Regions from separate parts of the Bradyrhizobium sp. HKCCYLS1011 genome, predicted to be linked through region 4. Evidence: predicted binding sites of a transcription regulator. Region 4 holds the regulator's gene; each other region holds the start of a gene.
The links. The regulator PhoB, encoded in region 4, activates phosphate uptake and scavenging genes when phosphate is short. The targets are predictions, from matches to a motif close to TGTCATNNANCTGTCAT.
Positions count from the first base shown of each region.

Region 1 (5,057 bases), on a different contig from region 4:
AACCAGCTCGGCCTTGACCCCGAGACCTATTTCTCCAAGGTGGTCTTCACCGGCAGCCATGAGAACGCGGTGCTGGCTCTCGCCCAGGGTACGGTCGAGGTTGCCGCCAATTGGTGGAACAGCGAAGACGATTCCAACCTGACCCGTATGCTCACCAAGAACATGGTGAAGACGGCGGACGGCAAGCCGATGACGAAGGATGACTTCCGCATCATCGTCAAGTCCGACATGATCATCAACTCGCCTTACGCTTATCTGTCCGACCTGCCGGATGACATGAAGGCTGCGATCAAGCAGGCGTTCCTGGATGCCGCGCAGAAGGATCCGGAAGCCTACAAGAAGCTGTCCGACGGCAAGAACCGTCCTTGGGAGCCGATCACGAACGAGGACTACAACAAGACGATCGAGCTGATCAAATTCGTCGACAGCCTGCGCAAGAAGGCGTCCTGACGGGTCATAGGCGTTCCAGGGCCGGGTCGATCGGACCCGGCCTTTTTCCTTTGCTGCCGCGCGGGCCCGCAATGACATCCGCTGTCTCCATTCTTCCCAGCCAGCAACTGGACGCGCTCAACGCGGAGTATCGCGGCGCTATCGCGCGCAAGCGGCTCCGGTTCTACGTCGCAACCATCCTCTTCATTGCGCTGCTTGTGCTGGCCGGCATCGGCGCCGAAGTGAACTTCCGGACCTTCTTTACCTATTTCGGCAATTTCGTCAGCTATTTCGATCGTATCCTGAAGCTCGATGACGGCAGCCGGGTCTGGACCAATATTCCAGAGTGGTTCTGGGGCTTGAAAAAGTGGCTCAAGCTGCTCGGCGAGACGCTCCTGATCAGCTATGTCGGCACCTTGACCGGGATGGTGTTTGCGTTCTGCCTCAACTTTCTGGCTGCTGAAAACACCTCACCAGCTCCCTGGCTGCGCTTTTTGGTCCGACGTCTTTTGGAGTTCGCCCGAACCGTTCCGGGTATCGTGTTCGCGCTGATCTTCGTCATCGCGTTCGGCCTCGGGCCAATGGCCGGCGTGCTCGCGATCGCAGTTCATTCGACTGGCGCGCTTGGCAAGCTGTTCTCGGAAGTGGTTGAGAATGCCGACATGAAGCCGGTCGAAGGCATCCGTTCGACCGGGGCGAGCTGGTTGTCCTCGATGCGGTTTGCGGTCTTGCCGCAGGTCATCGCCGGCTTCGTCAGCTACACGCTGTTGCGCTTCGAGATCAACGTCCGCGAGGCCTCGGTGATGGGTTTCGTCGGCGCCGGCGGCATCGGGCAGGAGCTCGTGGTTGCAATCCGCAAGTTCTATTATTCCGATGTCAGTGCGATCCTGGTGATGATCGTGGTCACGGTTTTCCTGATCGATATCAGCACCGGTTGGCTGCGCGCGAGGCTGTTCGGCGCGGAGGCGCGCACATGAGCCAGCTGGAACGGCCGGATCCACAGCAGCTGCGCGGCCGCTATCCTCACGTCTTTGACCGGCCCATGGCCGCGCGCCTCGCAACGCCGCTGATGCTGGTGCTCGCGCTTGCGATCTTCGGGTTCGGTCTGGTCGATCTGGAATTTTCCCCGAGCCGGATGCTCTCGGGACTTAGCCAGCTCGGCTGGATCGCACGGATGATGCTGCCGCCGGATCCCGGTTCATCGCTGCCGCTTTATCTCAAGGCGCTGGGCGAGACGCTCTCGATCGCCCTGTTGGGGACGACGCTCGCGGCACTCGCAGCGCTGCCCATCAGCCTGCTTGCCGCACGCAACGTCGTGCCGTCCGCGATCTTCCGTTTTCCGGTGCGGCGGATATTCGACACCATCCGCGGCGTCGACCAGCTGATCTGGGCACTGGTCTGGATCAATGTGGTCGGGCTCGGCCCGTTTGCCGGCGTGCTGGCCATCGCGATCTCCGACTTCGGCGCGCTCGGCAAGCTGTTCTCGGAGGCGATCGAAGCCGCGGACCGGAAGCAGGTGGAAGGCATTTGCGCCGCCGGCGGCAGCAGGTTGCACGAAGTCCGCTTCGGCCTGATTCCGCAGGTTCTGCCCGTGATCGCGGGGCAGGTGCTCTATTTCATCGAGTCCAACACCCGTTCGGCGACAATCATTGGCATCGTCGGCGCTGGCGGCATCGGCCTGCAGCTTGCGGAGCAGATCCGCGTGCTCGAATGGCAGACCGTGTCGTTCCTCATCCTGATGATCCTGGTGGCGGTTGCGGCGACCGACTGGATCTCCGGCAAGCTGCGCTTTGCCATCATCGGCCGCCGCGCCGTCGCGTAGCCTATGAACCTGCGATCTCGAACGTGACGCGCTCGGCGGCGAAGCGCGAGCGCTTGGTGACCAGCGGCTTGCCGTCGGCATCGACGTCGGTGCTGTCGACGACCAGCACGGGCCGCCCAAGTGCCAGGTCGAGCCGCGCAGCGTCCGTGGCCTCAGCGATGGCGGCGGTGATCCTGGTCGCGCCGCGACGATAATCGCGGATGCCGTAATGCGCGAGCAGCGCAGTCATCGAGCGGGTCGAGGCAAAGATGCGGCCCGCATCCGGAAACCGCTCCGCCGACAGCCAGGATGTGCTGACGCAAATCGGGATCTTGTCGGCGAAACGCAGCCCCTCGATTCGCACCAGAGGTGCGCCGGTCTTCAGTCCGAGCTCCCGCGCAAGTTCCCGTGATGCCGGCTCCTGCGATTCCGCAATCAGCTGGCCGCGCGGCTCGCGGCCCTCAGCGCCGACGATCTCGGAAAACCGCGTCCGCGAGCTGAGCGGGTAGGCCAGGCGCGGCGTTTCGACATAAGTGCCGCTGCCGCGCGCGGCGCGCACCAGCCCGCGTTCGGCGAGCGCTGCCAGCGCCCGCCGCACGGTATGGCGGTTCACGCGATAGATCTCGGCAATTTCGGTTTCGCCCGGCAGCCGTGCGCCGGCCGCAAAGCGGCCCTCGGCGATGTCGCGTTCGATTCCATCGGCGACCTGACGCCACAGGGCCACTCCAGAAACTGCATCCTGCATGCTCATCGCCGCGTCTCGTCGGAGGTGGTGAAAATCACGCCCATGTCATCAGACCGTCATTGCGCGGGCTTATCAAGTTGTCTAGTATCATAGACAACTTGAGGCCGGCAAGATCGGAAAATGGCGATGAAGGCAGAGGCGATAAAGGACAGGCGCAAGGCCGCGATGAGTGTCCTGGCGCATGCGCCGGCGGTCGATATCGCCGCACGATTGCAGCCGATGGCGCTGCCGGCGCACGAGGAGCTGCGCGCGCCCGAGAACGGGCTGGTGATGGTCCGCGGCCGGATCGGCGGCGATGGGGCGCCGTTCAATCTCGGCGAGGCGACGGTGTCGCGGGCGGCGGTGCGCTTGGCCAGCGGCGAGGTCGGCTTCGGTTATGTGCTGGGGCGCGACAGCGAGAAGGCGCGGCTGATCGCGCTGTGTGACGCGCTGATCCAGGCCGACAGTCATGGCGATGCGGTCGAGATGCAGGTCGTGTTGCCGTTGCGCCAGCGCATGCTGTCGTCGCGTGAGCAGAAGGCGCGCGAAGCGGCGGCAACGAAGGTGGAATTCTACACCATGGTGCGCGGGGAGGGCTGAATGGAGGCGATGATCTCAGATCTCCCGGCGGGTTTTCCCGATACGGTGCTCTCGGCGCAATCGACCTTCCGCGCCGTCATGGAGGCCATGGCGCGGCCCGGCACCATTCAGCGTGTCGCCGCCAGTGTCGGTGTGCCGTCCGGCCTGACGCGCGCCGCGGCAGCGCTGGCGCTGACCTTGTTCGATCACGATACCCCGATCTGGCTGGATCCAGCTTTGGCGGCTGGATCCGAGGTTGCGACATGGCTCAAATTCCACACCGGCGCGCCGGTCGTGGCCGGGACGGCGAAGGCGAGCTTTGCGCTGATCCGAGACGGCGCTTTGTTGCCTGATCTGGAATCATTTGCGCTCGGCAGCGGCGAATATCCCGATCGTTCGACGACGCTGATTCTGCAGGTTGCGCGCCTGGGCGAAGGACGCTCATATGAGTTGCGCGGCCCCGGCATCGACGGCACGGCAACGCTGCGTGCTGCGATTGCGCCGGACGATCTGTTTGATCGGCTTGCGATCAACGAAGAGCTGTTTCCGCGCGGCATCGATGTCGTGCTGGTTCATGACGACGGTATGGTTGCGATCCCGCGCACGACGCGGCTCGTCGTGGCGGGAGGCTGATCATGTATGTCGCAGTCAAGGGTGGCGAGCGCGCGATCGAAAATGCGCACCGGCTGCTTGCGCATGAGCGGCGCGGCGATCGCGACGTTCCGGAGATCTCGCTGGCGCAGATTGCCGAGCAGTTGGGGCTGGCGGTCGATCGCGTGATGGGTGAAGGCTCGCTGTATGATCGTGAGCTCGCGGCGCTGGCGATCAAGCAGGCGCGTGGCGACCTGATCGAGGCGATCTTCCTGGTGCGCGCTTTCCGTGCCACGCTGCCGCGGTTCGGTGTGACCGAGCCGGTCGATACCGGTCAGATGCGGGTGCAGCGTCGTGTTTCCTCGACATTCAAGGATATTCCCGGTGGCCAGGTGCTCGGGCCGACGTTCGACTATACGCATCGGTTGCTCGATCCGCAGCTTGCTCATGGCATCGAGCCCGCGCCGCCGGCCGTCGGCGAAGCATCGGACGCGTCGACGCCGCGGGTGACCGATATCCTCGGGCGCGACGGGCTGATCGAGCCGTCGCCGCAGGCGCAAGCCGATGCTGATGTCGGCGATCTCACGCGCGAGCCGCTCGGCTTTCCTGCCGAACGCGATCTGCGGCTGCAGAATCTGGCGCGCGGCGATGAGGGCTTCCTGTTGGCGCTCGGCTATTCGACCCAGCGGGGCTACGGCCGCAATCATCCCTTCGCCGGCGAGATCCGCTTCGGCGAGGTTGAAGTCGAGTTCCTGGCGGAGGAGGTCGGCTTCGCGGTGCCGCTCGGCTCGATCGAACTGACCGAATGTCAGATGGTGAACCAGTTCAAGGGCTCGGCCACCGAAGCGCCGTGCTTCACCCGTGGCTATGGCCTCGCCTTCGGGCAGAGCGAGCGCAAGACGATGTCGATGGCGCTGGTCGATCGCGCTCTGC
Region 1 covers NZ_JBNPTT010000016.1:94,072-99,128, forward strand. The annotation lists gene phnD (phosphonate ABC transporter substrate-binding protein) at 1-450, shown strand, start outside; gene phnE (phosphonate ABC transporter, permease protein PhnE) at 522-1,406, shown strand; gene phnE (phosphonate ABC transporter, permease protein PhnE) at 1,403-2,251, shown strand; gene phnF (phosphonate metabolism transcriptional regulator PhnF) at 2,253-2,981, opposite strand; gene phnG (phosphonate C-P lyase system protein PhnG) at 3,102-3,554, shown strand; gene phnH (phosphonate C-P lyase system protein PhnH) at 3,555-4,166, shown strand; gene ACQR1W_RS37870 (carbon-phosphorus lyase complex subunit PhnI) at 4,169-5,057, shown strand, end outside.
Region 1: the regulator PhoB is predicted to act here: its motif matches at 3,019-3,035, upstream of phnF (phosphonate metabolism transcriptional regulator PhnF).

Region 2 (5,057 bases), on a different contig from region 4:
AAGTCGCCGTGGGACCTCTACAAACTGGTTGGCTCGGTCCCCGGTGACCAGGCCTTCACGCCGCTCGACAAGAGCAGCTGTTCGCTCCTGAAGAAGTAAGCTGCCCGCGATCCGGCGGCGATGTGCCGCCGGATCTTGTCCTTAAGGAAACGCCGAGACAACGCAGAACACGACGATGCAAGCCCTCTACGCTCAGCTTCTGGTCGGACTGATCAACGGCTCGTTCTACGCGCTGCTCAGTCTTGGGCTTGCCGTCATCTTCGGCATGCTCAACATCATCAACTTCGCCCATGGCGCGCTCTACATGATGGGCGCGTTCTGCGCCTATTTTCTTCTGAATATCGCCGGCCTCGGCTATTGGTGGGCGCTGCTTCTTGCCCCGATCGCGGTCGGCATTTTCGGCATGATCCTGGAGCGGACGCTGCTGCAGTGGCTCACCGGGCTCGACCATCTTTATGGTCTGTTGCTCACTTTCGGCATTGCGCTGATCGTGCAGGGCGTGTTCCAGAATTATTTCGGTTCTTCCGGCCTGCCTTACGCGATCCCCGAGCAGCTGCGCGGCGGCATGAATCTCGGTTTCATGTTCCTGCCCGTGTATCGCGGCTGGGTTGTGATCTTCTCGCTGGTCATCTGCCTTGCCACCTGGTTCCTGATCGAGCGGACCCGGCTGGGCGCCTACTTGCGCGCCGCTACCGAAAATCCCACCCTTGTGCGCGCCTTCGGCATCAACGTGCCGCGCATGATCACGCTGACCTATGGACTGGGCGTCGGCTTGGCCGCGCTCGCCGGCGTGCTCTCGGCGCCGATCAACCAGGTGCGGCCGCTGATGGGTGCCGACCTCATCATCGTCGTGTTCGCGGTGGTCGTGATCGGCGGCATGGGCTCGATCATGGGCTCGATCATCACCGGCTTTGCGCTTGGCGTGATCGAAGGCCTGACCAAATATTTCTATCCCGAGGCTTCCAACACCGTGGTCTTCGTGCTGATGGTCCTGGTGCTCCTGGTGAAGCCGACGGGTCTGACCGGACGGGCGGCCTGACATGACATCGATCACCGACACGACTTTGCCGATCACCCCGCGCGCGATGCGCGACGAGATGATCGTCTTCGTCATCATGGCGGCGCTGCTCGCGATCGTGCCGTGGACGGGCCTCTATCCGTTCTTCGTGATGCAGGCGCTGTGCTTTGCGCTGCTCGCCTGCGCCTTCAATCTGCTGATCGGCTATGGCGGCCTGCTGTCGTTCGGCCATGCGATGTTTTTAGGGACGGCCGGCTATTGCAGCGCGCACGCGCTGAAAGTGTGGGGCCTGTCGCCTGAGCTCGGCATCATCGTCGGCGTCTTCGGCGCCTGCGCGCTCAGCATCATCACCGGCTACATCTCGATCCGGCGCCAGGGCATCTATTTCTCCATGATCACCTTGGCGCTGTCGCAGCTGCTCTACTTCATCTATCTGCAGACGCCGTTCACGCATGGCGAGGACGGCATTCAGGGCATTCCGCAGGGGCACTTGTTCGGCTTTCTCGATCTCTCCAAGCCGACCGTTCTCTACTACGTCGTGCTGGTCGGATTCCTCGCCGGCTTCCTCCTGATCTATCGCACCATCAATTCGCCGTTTGGCGAGGTGCTGAAGTCGATCCGCGAGAACGAGCAGCGGGCGATCTCGCTCGGCTACAAGACCGATCAGTACAAGCTGCTCGCCTTCATCCTGTCCGGTACCTTGGCCGGCTTTGCGGGCGCGCTGAAAGTCTTCGTGGCGCAGAACGCCTCGCTGACCGACGTGCACTGGTCGATGTCGGGCGAGATCGTGCTGATGACCCTGGTCGGCGGGCTCGGCACCGTGTTCGGCCCCGTGGTCGGCGCCTTCGTGATCATCGCCATGCAGCAATATCTGGCGGGCTTCGGTCAGTGGGTGACCGTGATCCAGGGCGGGATCTTCGTCGCTTGCGTGCTGACCTTCCGCCGCGGCGTGGTTGGCGAGATTGCCCATCTGTTCAAGCGGTCCTTGTAGACCGTTGATCTATATAGCTTTTATGCTGTTCTTATAAAGCGGTGGATGATCCGGTCGCCGCTTCTGCTGGCGCGTGATCCGGGATATGACAGTTTTGTGACGGGTCGGCCTTGGCTCGTTCCAGAACCTATGGACCTCGTCCCATGCTGCACTGGTTTCGCGCCGTCCTCCCCAAGGAGGAGCGCTTTTTCGATCTGTTCGCCCGCCACAACAAGGTGGTCATCCAGGGCGCGCTGGCGCTGCAAGACATGCTGAAGGGCGGCGATGACGTCCTTACCCATTGCCAACGCGTCAGCCAGTTCGAGAACGAGGCCGACAACATCACGCGCGAGGTGCTGACCGCCGTTCGCCGCACCTTCATCACGCCGTTCGATCGCGGCGACATCAAGAGCCTGATCACCTCGATGGACGACGCTATCGACCAGATGCAGCAGACCGCAAAGGCGGTCATGATGTTCGAGGTCAAGGAATTCGAGCCGACCATGCGCGAGATGGGCGTGCTTCTCATCGAATGCGCCAATCTGATCAACAAGGCCCTGCCGTTGTTGCAGGCGATCGGCCATAACGTGCCGATGATCACCGCGATCACTGAAGAGATGACCAAGCTCGAGGGCCGCGTCGACGATCTCCATGACATCGGCCTGAAGGAGCTGTTCCTCAAGCACCGCCACGCCAACACGATGGATTTCATCATCGGCGCCGAGATCTACGACCATCTCGAGAAGGTCGCCGACCGCTTCGACGACGTCGCCAATGAGATCAATTCGATCATGATCGAGCAGGTCTAGGGGCGGCCGTTATGGATGCTCCTCTGGCTCTTCCGGTCCTGGTCGGACTGATCGCGGTCGCGCTCGCCTTCGATTTTCTGAACGGTCTGCATGATGCCGCCAACTCGATCGCGACCATCGTCTCGACCAGGGTGTTGCGGCCGCAATATGCGGTGTTCTGGGCCGCCTTTTTCAACTTCATCGCGTTCGGCGTGTTCGGCCTGCACGTCGCCCAGACCATTGGCACCGGCATCATCGACCCTTCAATCGTCGATGCGCAGGTGATCTTTGCCGCGCTGCTCGGCGCCATCGCCTGGAACCTGATCACCTGGGCGGCCGGCATTCCGTCGTCCAGTTCGCATGCTTTGATCGGCGGCCTGGTCGGGGCAGGGGTGGCCAAGGCGGGTCTGGCGGCCACCGTCTGGAGCGGTCTGTCGAAGACGGTGCTTGCGATCGTGCTGTCGCCGCTGCTCGGGCTGATCCTGGCGATGATCCTGGTTGCGATCGTCTCCTGGGCATCGGTGCGCTCGACCCCCTTTGCGGTCGACCGGGCCTTTCGGATCCTGCAATTCGCCTCGGCCTCGCTCTATTCGCTGGGCCATGGCGGCAATGACGCGCAGAAGACCATGGGCATCATTGCCGTGCTGCTCTATTCGCAGGGACATCTCGGCGGCGATTTTGGCGTTCCATTCTGGGTCGTGCTGTCGTGCCAGGCGGCGATGGCGCTGGGCACCCTGATGGGTGGATGGCGGATCGTGCGGACGATGGGCCTGCGCATCACCAAGCTGACCCCGATGCAGGGCTTCTGCGCCGAGACCGGGGGCGCGATCACGCTGTTCATGGCAACCGCGCTCGGCGTGCCGGTGTCGACCACCCACACTATTACCGGCGCCATCGTCGGGGTGGGCGCCGCCCGGCGGGCCTCGGCCGTCCGCTGGAACGTGGCCGGATCGATCGTCTACGCCTGGATCTTCACGATCCCGGCCTCGGCATTGGTCGCAGCGCTGGCCTATTGGCTGGTTTCGGTGCTGCGGCACTGATCCCCGGGCCCGGCGGCCCGCATTTCGCCGGTTGGAGTTGCGGTGCAAAACCCCTATATGAGGGGTGCGCTGCGACCGTGATCCGGCGCGCTTTCCCGTCACACATCACGTCCGACGCTTCAAAGACGCTTGCCGCCTCATGTCCGATATTGCCGTCACGACCGAAAGCCCGATCCGCTCGCCGCTCTCCGACGAGGTGGCGCGCCGGCGCACCTTTGCCATCATCTCGCATCCGGACGCCGGCAAGACCACGTTGACCGAAAAGCTGCTGCTGTTCGGCGGCGCCATCAATCTCGCCGGGCAGGTCAAGGCCAAGGGCGAGCGCCGCAACACCCGCTCGGACTGGATGAAGATCGAGCGCGAGCGCGGCATCTCCGTGGTCACCTCGGTGATGACCTTCGAGTTCGAGGGGCTCGTCTTCAATCTGTTGGACACGCCGGGCCACGAGGACTTTTCAGAAGACACCTATCGGACGCTGACCGCAGTCGACTCCGCCGTCATGGTGATCGACGCCGCCAAGGGCATCGAGGCGCGCACGCGCAAGCTGTTCGAGGTCTGCCGCCTGCGTGACATTCCGATCATCACCTTCATCAACAAGATGGACCGCGAGAGCCGCGACACTTTCGAGCTGATGGACGAGATCGAGAAGACGCTGGCGCTCGACACCACCCCGATGACCTGGCCGGTGGGTCGCGGTCGCGACTTCGTCGGCACCTATGACATCCGCGACGGCGGCGTGCGCCTGCTCGAAGGCGGCGGCGCCAAGACCGGCGCCGCCCAGCAGATCGAGATCTCAGAGCTCGCCAAGATCAACGCCAATCTCGACATCGGCCAGATCAGGGACGAGCTCGAGCTGGTGAGGGAAGCCTGCAAGCCATTCGAGCTCGACGCGTTCCGCGAGGGTCATCTGACGCCGGTCTATTTCGGCAGCGCGCTGCGCAATTTCGGCGTCGGCGATCTGCTCGAAGGCCTCGGCCGCTACGCGCCGTCCCCGCGGGCCCAGGATTCCGACCTGCGCAAAGTCGACGCCGCCGAGCCGCGCATGAGCGCGTTCGTGTTCAAGATCCAGGCGAACATGGACCCGAACCACCGCGACCGCATCGCCTTTGCGCGACTCTGTTCGGGCAAGCTCAGCCGTGGCATGAAGGCGAAGCTGGTGCGCACCGGCAAGACGATGCCGCTGTCGAGCCCGCAATTCTTCTTCGCCCAGGATCGCTCGGTTGCCGACGAGGCCTTCGCCG
Region 2 covers NZ_JBNPTT010000001.1:20,465-25,521, forward strand. The annotation lists gene ACQR1W_RS00100 (ABC transporter substrate-binding protein) at 1-99, shown strand, start outside; gene ACQR1W_RS00105 (branched-chain amino acid ABC transporter permease) at 176-1,039, shown strand; gene ACQR1W_RS00110 (branched-chain amino acid ABC transporter permease) at 1,041-2,009, shown strand; gene ACQR1W_RS00115 (DUF47 domain-containing protein) at 2,153-2,797, shown strand; gene ACQR1W_RS00120 (anion permease) at 2,809-3,816, shown strand; gene ACQR1W_RS00125 (peptide chain release factor 3) at 3,956-5,057, shown strand, end outside.
Region 2: the regulator PhoB is predicted to act here: its motif matches at 2,095-2,111, upstream of ACQR1W_RS00115 (DUF47 domain-containing protein).

Region 3 (5,057 bases), on a different contig from region 4:
CCCGGCTCTTGGGCGTCCGGGCCGTGATCTGCCAGAGCTTCGAGCGCATCCACCGCTCCAATCTGGTCGGCATGGGCGTGCTGCCCCTGACCTTCCAGGACGGCGCCTCGTGGCAGTCGCTCGGGCTCAAAGGTGATGAAAAGGTCACCATCAAGGGCCTGGAAGGCGATCTCAAGCCGCGCCAGACGCTGACCGCCGAGATCGTTTCGGCTGACGGCGCGACCCAGCAGGTCCCGCTGCTATGCCGGATCGATACGCTCGACGAGCTCGACTACTACCGGAACGGCGGCATTCTCCACTACGTGCTCCGCAAGCTCGCGGCCTGATCGGTGCGACAGATTGGCTCACTCTGAAGTGAGTAGCAGGTGATGCCAGAGGCGGCCTATGACAAAGGCCGCCTCTTTTGTGTTCGGTATACCATCGAACGACGAGGGGCCTTCAAGACATCGCGAACGCGGCAAGGTGCGACAGGTAGTATGCAGATATGGCAGGGATGATGGGTGGTAGGACGTCTTGGTGGTCGGGTGCGGCGGTCGGGGTCTGTGCGATCATCGCTATCATCCGGCCGGCTGATGCCAATCCTCGCGCGGTCGTCGAGCTCTTTACATCCCAAGGTTGCTCATCCTGCCCGCCCGCGGACAAAGTGCTCGGCGAACTGGCCCAGGACCCGTCCGTAATCGCCATGAGCATGCCGATCGATTACTGGGACTATCTCGGCTGGAAGGACACTTTGGCCGATTCACGGTTTTCGGCCCGCCAGCGGGCCTATTCCCGGATGCGCGGCGACCGCGAGGTCTACACCCCACAGGCGGTCGTCAATGGCGCCGTTCACGTCATCGGCAGCGATCGCGAGGCGATCGAAGGCGCGATCGATGACACGACCCATGGCGGCGCGGTGATGTCGGTGCCTGTCAGCATGGCTATCCAGGGCCATGAGCTGACCGTGAGCGTCGCCGCCGCCAACGAGCAGGCCTTGCACAAGCATGGCGAGGTGTGGCTCTGCTCGATTTCCAAGGCGGTCCCGATCTCGATCAGCCGGGGCGAAAATAGCGGTCACGAGCTGACCTATTACAACGTCGTGCGCAATCTCTTGAAGGTTGGCGACTGGAACGGCATGCCGGGACATTGGAGCGTGCCCATCGACAAGATCGCCCATGAGGGCGTCGACGGCGCTGTGGTCTATGTGCAGGACGGCACGCGCGATCGCCCCGGCCCGATGCTCGGCGCGGCCTTTACCGAACTCCACTGACGTTCCATTCGGCCTACCAGCGGCTCCGCCCGTCCAAGGACGGTCTCGGGACAGTTTTGTCCAAGCGCTGAGGCCAGCCCGGTCCCCTGCGCGCTATCAGGTTCCAAAAAACACGAGTCGTCAAAACAGGGCCACCTAAAACAAAAGGACCAACTCGCGTTGGCCCTTTGTCTTTGCGTGCGAATAGGCCCGATCCTGACGACCCCGGGGGGCTGGGGGCTGAGGAATCCGGAACCGAAAGGACCGGGCCAACGCACACGAACTTTATGCTAGATGGGAGGGGCGGTCGCTGGGCGGAAGTGGGGCGTCATTATGACTCTGCTAACGATCCCGTGACGGCGTCTGCTGGCGCGCTATTCGGCATCCTGCGAGCCGCGCTGCGAGAAAGCCCCCTTGCGGCGCCGGAGGGTTGAGGTGATCATGTCACGACGATGACAGGAGAGGCGCGATGCATTTGATACCGGAGGATGCCGATCCCAGCGAGAACCGCGCCGCGGCCCGCAACGCCGCCGCGGCGGTTCCCAACCGGGTGACGTTCAATCGCCTCGAACTCAATCGCATCTTGAATCTGTATGGCCGCATGGTCGCCGATGGCGAGTGGCGGGATTATTCGATCGACTTCCTGCGCGACCGCGCGGTGTTTTCAGTGTTCCGCCGGGCTTCCGAAGTGCCGCTCTATCGGATCGAGAAAGACCCACGGCTCGCGCGCAAACAGGGCATGTACAGTGTGATTTCGGCCACCGGACTGATCCTGCGCCGCGGGCATGAGCTGGAGCGCGTGCTCCTGGTCATCGACCGCAAGCCAGCCCTGGTCTAGCTCCGCCCCCATTTCGGACGATCCCGACGTCGTCATTCCGAGGCGATGCGCGAGCATTGAACCCGGAATCTCGGAGTGGATAGATCTCGTCCCTCGTTTGAGATTCCGGGCTCACCGCTTCGTGGTGCCCCGGAATGATCTCGAGGTGGCCTAGGCCGGCACCGTCGTCGCCGCCTCGCCAAGCGCAAGCTGCATCATCACGGTGTCGAGCCAGCGGCCGAACTTCAGCCCGACATTGGGATGCGTGCCGATCATCTGGAAGCCGCATCGGGTGTGCAGGCCGATCGAGGCGGCGTTGGCGGAATCGCCGATCACCGCGATCATCTGCCGGAAGCCTCTCGCCTCGCATTCCGAGATCAGCCGCTGCATCAGCCGTAGGCCGATGCCGCGGCGATGGCTCGCAGGATCGAGATAGACCGAGTTTTCGACCGTGAAGCGATAGGCCGGACGCGGCCGGTAGGCGCCGGCATAAGCATAGCCGGCGATCGCTCCGTCGAGCATGGCGACGAAATAGGGAAAGCCGCCGTCTGTCAATGCGAGGAAGCGCCGCGTCATCTCAGTCAGGTCCGGCGGCTCGAGTTCGAAGGTGGCTGTTCCTTCGCGCACGGCCTGCGCGTAGATCGCGGTAACGGCGGCAATATCGGCTTCGACAGCCGGACGGATTTCAAGTTCGGACATGGCTTGAACAATAGCAGCGGACAGGTCTTGTTCAACGATGTTCGCGGACATGCCCGCTCTGAGCACGACGTGCGGCGACGTGTCGGATCGGGCGGACAGCGACAAAGAAAAAGCCCCGGCTGGCGCCGGGGCTTTGAACAGATCAGTTGGCGTGACGTCAGTCGCGCTGGCCGAGCAGCTGCAGGAGCAGCGTGAACAGGTTGATGAAGTTCAAGTACAGCGACAATGCGCCGGTGATCGCCGCGCGCTCGGCGATGTCGCCGCCGGCCGAGGCGTAGCCGTAGATGTACTCGTTCTTCAGCCGCTGCGTATCCCAAGCGGTGAGGCCGGCGAATACGAACACGCCGATGATCGACACAAAGAACTGCAGCGCCGAGCTCGCCAGGAAGATGTTGACGAGGCTCGCGATCACGATGCCGATCAGGCCCATGAACAGGAAGGAGCCGAACCCGGTCATGTCACGCTTGGTCGTGTAGCCGTAGAGGCTCAGCGCACCGAACGTCGCCGCCGTGATGAAGAACACGCGCACGATCGAGGTGTGAGTGTACACCAGGAAGATCGACGACAGCGAGATGCCCATCAGCGCCGAGAACACCCAGAACAGCAGCTGGGCAGTCGACGGCGCCAGGCGGTTGATGCCGGCCGAGATCGCGAACACCATGGCCAGCGGCGCCAGGATGAACAGCCATTTCAGCGGGCTCACGAACATCGCATAGCCGAACTGGGTCAGGTACACGTTGTTGCCGAACCTGGCGACGGCGGCGGAAGGGTCGCCGGTCACGGCGGCCATGTACACGCCGAGCGCGGCAAGGCCGGTGATGGCCAGGCCGATGCTCATGTAATTGTAGATGCGCAGCATGTAGGCGCGCAGCCCGGCATCGACGGTCGCGGCGTCAGCCCGCCCGGCAACCCGGCCGAAGGGAGAAGTATAGTTGCGGTCTAGATCCGACATGGTCGAATTCCCGTTTGGTTGTCCGGCGGCTCGTCTGTGGGATCGTTCCGTCGGCTCTCGAAAAACCTATCTCAGATACCACCTGTCCAACATGAAATCTGCGTCATCTGCAAATTTGCCCGTTGGTGTGGCCTCTGAACCCATCGGTTAAATGGGAAACTAGCATATTCGCTGCAAGCTTCCACGCGCGGCCGAATGTCGCTCCGCACGCGATTTTGCGCCTCAAATCGCCTTAACCGTGCGGCCGAAAGCCGCGCAATTTCATAAATTTCGCAAGACTGAGGCGGGTTTCTGGCTCAGCGCCAACAGCGTGCCCAACAGGCCGAGGCCGACGGTCACGATCAGGGCGGCCAGGACCACCAGAGCGGCGCTGCCGGCCTGCCAGATGAAACTCAAGGTCATCAGCCGCGTCACGATCAGCCAGGCCGCCACCGAGCCGGCGATGACCCCGAATACCGCCGTGGCGAGGCCGATCATGAGATATTCCAACCCATAGGCGCCGAGCAGCCGCAGCCGCGTCGCCCCCAGCGTCTTCAGGATCACGGCATCGTAAACCCGGTGACGGTGGCCGGCCGCCAGAGCGCCACCCAGGACCAGAATTGCCGAGATCAAGGTGACGGCGCTCGCTCCGCGGATCGCGAGCGCCAGATTGGCGACCACCCCGCCGATCGTCTCCATCACTTCGCGCACCCGCACACTGGTTACCATCGGAAACGCATCCGCCACCTTCTTGATGATCTGCGCGTCGTCTGCGACATCGGAACGCGCCTCGGTCAACGTTGCGACGTGGGTGTGCGGCGCGCCTTTGAAGGCGCCGGGTGAGAACACCAGCACGAAATTGATGCCGAGCCCCTGCCAATCGATATTGCGCATGTTGCCGATATGGGCGGTGATGTCGCGCCCGAGCACATTCACCACGATCTCGTCACCGACCTTCAGCCCCATCCCGTCGGCGATCCGCTTCTCGATCGAGACCAGCGGCGGTCCGACGTAGTTGGAGCCCCACCATTCGCCTTCGACCACTTTGGAGCCTTTCGGCACCTCGCCTGTGTAGGTCAGGCCGCGGTCGCTCTGCAGCACCCATTCGGCGTCCGGCGAGGCCTTGATGTCCTCGGCGCGCACGCCACGGGCCGAGACGATGCGCCCGCGCAGCATCGGCACCTCCTCGACCTTCGCGTTCGGCGCGATCTGCCCGAGGAAATCGCCGAAGCGGTCGGCCTCCGTCGAGGGAATATCGATGAAGAAGAACGAGGGCGCCTGGTCCGGCAGCTGCGCCAGAAACTGCCGACGCAGATTGCCGTCAATCTGAGTAATGGTCACCAGCACCGCGAGGCCCAAGCCGAGCGAGAGCACCACCGATG
Region 3 covers NZ_JBNPTT010000003.1:160,795-165,851, reverse strand. The annotation lists gene acnA (aconitate hydratase AcnA) at 1-326, shown strand, start outside; gene ACQR1W_RS09615 (DUF1223 domain-containing protein) at 485-1,249, shown strand; gene ACQR1W_RS09610 (DUF2794 domain-containing protein) at 1,698-2,066, shown strand; gene ACQR1W_RS09605 (GNAT family N-acetyltransferase) at 2,217-2,744, opposite strand; gene ACQR1W_RS09600 (Bax inhibitor-1/YccA family protein) at 2,902-3,696, opposite strand; gene ACQR1W_RS09595 (ABC transporter permease) at 3,958-5,057, opposite strand, start outside.
Region 3: the regulator PhoB is predicted to act here: its motif matches at 1,670-1,686, upstream of ACQR1W_RS09610 (DUF2794 domain-containing protein).

Region 4 (5,057 bases):
CTGCCCGTAACCATCAACAACTTCGTCCAGAGCCCCTATGCCTATTGGAAACAGCTGGCCTGGAGCGGAGCCCTTCTGATCACCTTGACCGTGCTTGCCCTGAATATCAGCGCGCGCATTCTGGGCGCCGAGAGGAGCGCAAAATGACCGACATGTCCGTTTCCGTGTCCAGCCCGGCGGGCGCCATTCCGAACAAATCCCTGCCGGACGCCCCGGCGAAGGTGACTGTCCGGAACCTGAACTTCTACTACGGCGATCACCATGCGCTGAAGAACATCAACCTGTCGCTAGGGACGAACCGGGTCACGGCCTTCATCGGCCCGTCCGGCTGCGGCAAATCCACGCTGCTGCGCATCTTCAATCGGATGTACGACCTCTATCCGGGTCAGCGTGCTGAAGGCCAGCTGATGCTGGACAAGACCGATATTCTCGACCCCAAGCTGGATTTGAATCTGCTGCGCGCTCGTGTCGGCATGGTTTTCCAGAAGCCGACGCCGTTCCCGATGACCATCTACGAGAATATCGCCTTCGGCATCCGCCTCTATGAGAAGATCTCGAAATCGGAGATGGATGACCGGGTCGAGAAGGCGCTGCGCGGCGGTGCGCTCTGGAACGAGGTGAAGGACAAGCTGAACGCGTCGGGCCTCAGCCTGTCTGGCGGCCAGCAGCAACGTCTTTGCATCGCCCGTACTGTCGCGGTTCGGCCCGAGGTGATCCTGTTCGACGAGCCGTGCTCGGCACTGGACCCGATCTCGACCGCCAAGGTCGAGGAGCTGATCCAGGAATTGAGCGAGAACTACACGATCGCGATCGTCACTCATAATATGCAGCAGGCGGCGCGCGTCTCCGACAAGACCGCCTTCATGTATCTCGGCGAGTTGATCGAGTTCGACGATACCAGCAAGATCTTCACCTCGCCGAGCGATCGGCGAACCCAGGACTACATCACGGGCCGTTTCGGCTGAGGCCGGATCGGAACGTTCGTCCGTTCGCGTAGCCCCCTTGCATCGGATCGGCAGGGGGCAGTCCGCTTAAAACAGTCAATGCGGTCCGGCACGGTATGCGTCCCCACTGTCTTGGGCGGTGGGCTAGGGCAATGAGGGCTGAATTGACGCAACGGAACACGACGCATTGCCGAGGAGAGAGACATGGCCAGTGAACATACCGTCAAGGCGTTCGATAGTGATCTTCAGGAACTGACCCGGTTGGTCGCAGAGATGGGCGGCCTGGCCGAGCGGCTGATCGTCGACTCCGTCGACGCGCTGGTGCGGCGGGACATCGCGCTCGGTGAGCGCGTGATCGCGGCCGATGGCGAGATTGACAATCTGCAGCGGCTGATCGAGGAGCGCGCGGTGCTGACGATCGCGCGCCGGCAGCCGATGGCGGTGGACCTGCGCGAGATCGTCGGTGCGATGCGGGTTGCCACCGATCTTGAGCGGATCGGCGATCTCGCCAAGAATATCGGCAAGCGGGTCGCGGCGCTGGAGAGTGATTTCCATCCCCTGAAGCTGATCCGTGGGCTCGAGCATATGACCGACCTCGTGCAGTCGCAGGTCAAGTCGGTGCTGGATGCTTATGCCGCCCATGACCTGCCGGCGGCGATGACGGTCTGGAAGAGCGATGAGGAGGTCGATGCCATCTGCACCTCGCTGTTCCGCGAGCTGCTGACCTACATGATGGAAGATCCCCGCAACATCTCGTTCTGCATCCACCTGATGTTCTGCGCCAAGAACATCGAGCGGATCGGCGATCACGCCACCAACATTGCGGAAACCGTGTTCTACATGATCGAGGGCCAGCAGATGGTCGACAAGCGACCGAAGGGTGACATGACGTCCTTCGCCGTTACCGCCCCCGGCAACTGAGAGAGAAGCTGACCGATGAGTGCGCGCATTCTGGTTGTGGAAGACGAGGAAGCGCTGACCACGTTGCTGCGCTATAATCTGGAAACCGAGGGCTACGAGGTCGAGACGGTCGCGCGTGGCGACGATGCCGACACCCGGCTCAAGGAGCGGGTGCCCGATCTCGTGGTGCTCGACTGGATGCTGCCGGGGCTGTCCGGGATCGAGCTGTGCCGCCGCCTGCGCGCGCGGCCGGAGACCAAGCAGCTGCCGATCATCATGCTGACGGCGCGCGGTGAGGAGAGCGAGCGCGTCCGCGGGCTCGCCACCGGAGCGGACGACTACATCGTCAAGCCGTTCTCGGTGCCCGAGCTTCTGGCGCGCGTCAAAGGCCTGCTGCGTCGCGCGAGCCCCGAGCGGCTCGCCACAGTGCTCGCCTATGGCGACATCGAGCTCGACCGCGAGAAGCGCCGCGTCGCGCGTTCAGGGCGGCCGATCGATCTGGGCCCGACCGAATATCGGCTGCTCGAATTCTTCCTCGAGCATCCGGGTCGTGTGTTCAGCCGCGAGCAGCTGCTCGATAGCGTCTGGGGACGCGACATCTATATCGACGAGCGCACGGTGGACGTTCATATCGGCCGCTTGCGCAAGCTGCTCAATCCGGGTCGCGAGCAGGATCCGATCCGCACCGTGCGCGGTGCCGGCTACGCGCTCGACGATCGATTTGCCAAAGCGGAGTCGTAGCGCTCAGTCCGCCACCGCAGCCATCAGGATCAGAAAGATCAGGCGGAGCCGTTTTGGCTCCGCCTTTTTCTTGCGACCGCGGGTTGCATCTGTTCAAGCGAGTCCGCGAACGATCGGCGGGCTTACGTGCCGGACGACTGATAGGCTGCGCGATCGCGCCCCTCGAAAAGACCCCGGACCGATCCGGGAGTTGCCGACTGGTCGGTCGAACGCTTCTTGCGCGCATCGTGTTTACAACTTGTCACAAACCTGGTGCGCCCGATTGTGACGATGATATGATCCCCGCGGGTTGGGGGTGGCGTCATGGGGCGTGGGTATACGATCTTCGATACGTTGGTCGGTCGTTGCGGCATTGTCTGGAGCGACGTTGGCATCATCGGCGTTCAATTACCGGAGACGCGGGAGATCGAGACGCGCCGGCGATTGTTCCGGCAATTTCCCGAAACCCGCGAATTGGCCCCGCCCCCAAATGCCGAGTCCGCTATCGACGCCATCGTGATGATACTGCGTGGGCAGCCTGCGGATTTTGCCGACGTCAGCCTCGACATGACCGGGATCACCCCGTTCAATCAGCGCGTGTATGACTATATCCGCCGCATTCCGCGTAGCGAAACCCGCGAGCCGGGCGAGATTGCAGCCAGCCTGCATGCCACGGGAGCGTTCTACTCGGTGGCCCAGGCGCTGGCGAAAAATCCGCTTCCGCTGATCGTACCTTGCCATCGTGTACTGGCCGCAAACGGGATCGAAAAAGCCTCGCCGAACCGAGGCGCGATCTCGCAGCGCCGGCTGCTGTCGCTCGAAGGTGCCGGGGCGCAGACAGGGATGACTTTGTTCGACGCGCTGCTGGCGGTTGATCGGCCGCGCGCCACGCACTAGATCGAGCGGATGGCCACAACCATCCTGCTGACCAGCCGCTCCGTAACCGTCTCCGAGTTCCGCTGCACTGCAGTGTCGGGTGAGCTGCCCTATGCCGAGCAGTTTGGCAGCCATTCGGTCTCCTATGTGCGCAAGGGCAGTTTCGGCTGCCATCACCGCGGTCGCTTTTTCGAGCTCGTCACCGGCTCTATCCTGATCGGGCATCCCGGCGACGAGTTCACGTGCACGCATGATCATGTCTGTGGCGATGAGTGCCTGTCGTTCTTTCTTGCGCCGGAGCTGGTCGAGGAGATCGGCGGCAGCAGGGACGTTTGGCAGGCCGGCGCCGTACCGCCGCTGCCGGAACTGATGGTGATTGGCGAGCTGGCTCAGGCCGCGGCTGCCGGTAGCAGCGATCTCGGCCTCGACGAGGTCGGCCATCTGTTCGCCAGCCGGTTCGTGGCGGCCATCGCCGGCAAGTCGCCTAATCCGGCTGTCGCCGCCGGGCGTGTTCGCCGCCGCGCGGTCGAGACCGCGCTATGGATCGACGCCAATTCGCATCGCGCGATCGACCTCGAGGATGCTGCGCATCAGGCCGGCCTCAGCCCATTTCATTTTCTCAGACTGTTTGCGGCCACGCTTGGTGTCACGCCGCACCAATATCTGGTTCGTTCTCGGCTGCGCCATGCTGCGCGGCGGCTCAGCGAAGACGATGCGCCCGTCACCGACATCGCTTACGACGTCGGCTTCGCCGATCTCTCCAACTTTACCCGCACTTTCACGCGCGCAGCGGGTGTTTCGCCCTTGCGGTTCCGCAAGGCCTCGCGCGGCATGCGCAAGATTCTCCAAGAAGGCTTGAGCCGGCATTGATTAGGTGATCGCCAGCGCCGCGCGATTGTCGCGCGCGAGGAATGGAGATCACCAATGTACGATCATATCGGCCTGAGAGTGAGCAGCCTCGATGCCAGTGTGCGGTTTTATTCGGCCGCGCTGGCGCCGCTTGGCCATGTCCTGTGTTCGAAGGACGAGACCTCTGCCGGCTTGGGCCCGAAAGGTGCGCCGGCGCTGTGGCTGTACCTGAAGAAGGGCGAGCGGCAGGCCGGTGCGCATATTGCGTTCCGCGCGCCGGATCATACTGCCGTGAGCAAATTCTACACTGAAGGCCTCAAGGCTGGCGGCAGCGACAACGGCGGGCCCGGGCCACGCCTCGACTACAGCCCGACCTACTACGCTGCGTTTCTGATCGATCCCGACGGCAACAATGTCGAAGCGGTCTGTGCCTGAATCGGAGTGCGTATCATGGCATCCATTCACAAGGACATTCCGATCGATGCGCCGGCCGCCATCGCCTGGGACGCAGTGCGCGATTTCGCCGCCGTGCATACGCGGCTGGCGCCAGGTTTCGTGCTTGACGCGAAGCTTGATGGCGACGTGCGCATCCTGACCTTCGCCAACGGGAGCGTGGCGCGCGAGAGGCTGGTCGATTGCGACGAGACGCGACGGCGTCTGGTTTATTCCGTTGGACATGAGCGCATCGCGCAGCACAGCGCGTCGGTCCAGATCTTTCCTGACGGCGAGACGCGGTGTCGCATGGTCTGGATCACCGACGTGCTGCCG
Region 4 covers NZ_JBNPTT010000002.1:212,168-217,224, forward strand. The annotation lists gene pstA (phosphate ABC transporter permease PstA) at 1-147, shown strand, start outside; gene pstB (phosphate ABC transporter ATP-binding protein PstB) at 144-965, shown strand; gene phoU (phosphate signaling complex protein PhoU) at 1,149-1,865, shown strand; gene phoB (phosphate regulon transcriptional regulator PhoB) at 1,881-2,585, shown strand; gene ACQR1W_RS05590 (methylated-DNA--[protein]-cysteine S-methyltransferase) at 2,889-3,461, shown strand; gene ACQR1W_RS05595 (helix-turn-helix transcriptional regulator) at 3,471-4,310, shown strand; gene ACQR1W_RS05600 (VOC family protein) at 4,365-4,724, shown strand; gene ACQR1W_RS05605 (SRPBCC family protein) at 4,740-5,057, shown strand, end outside.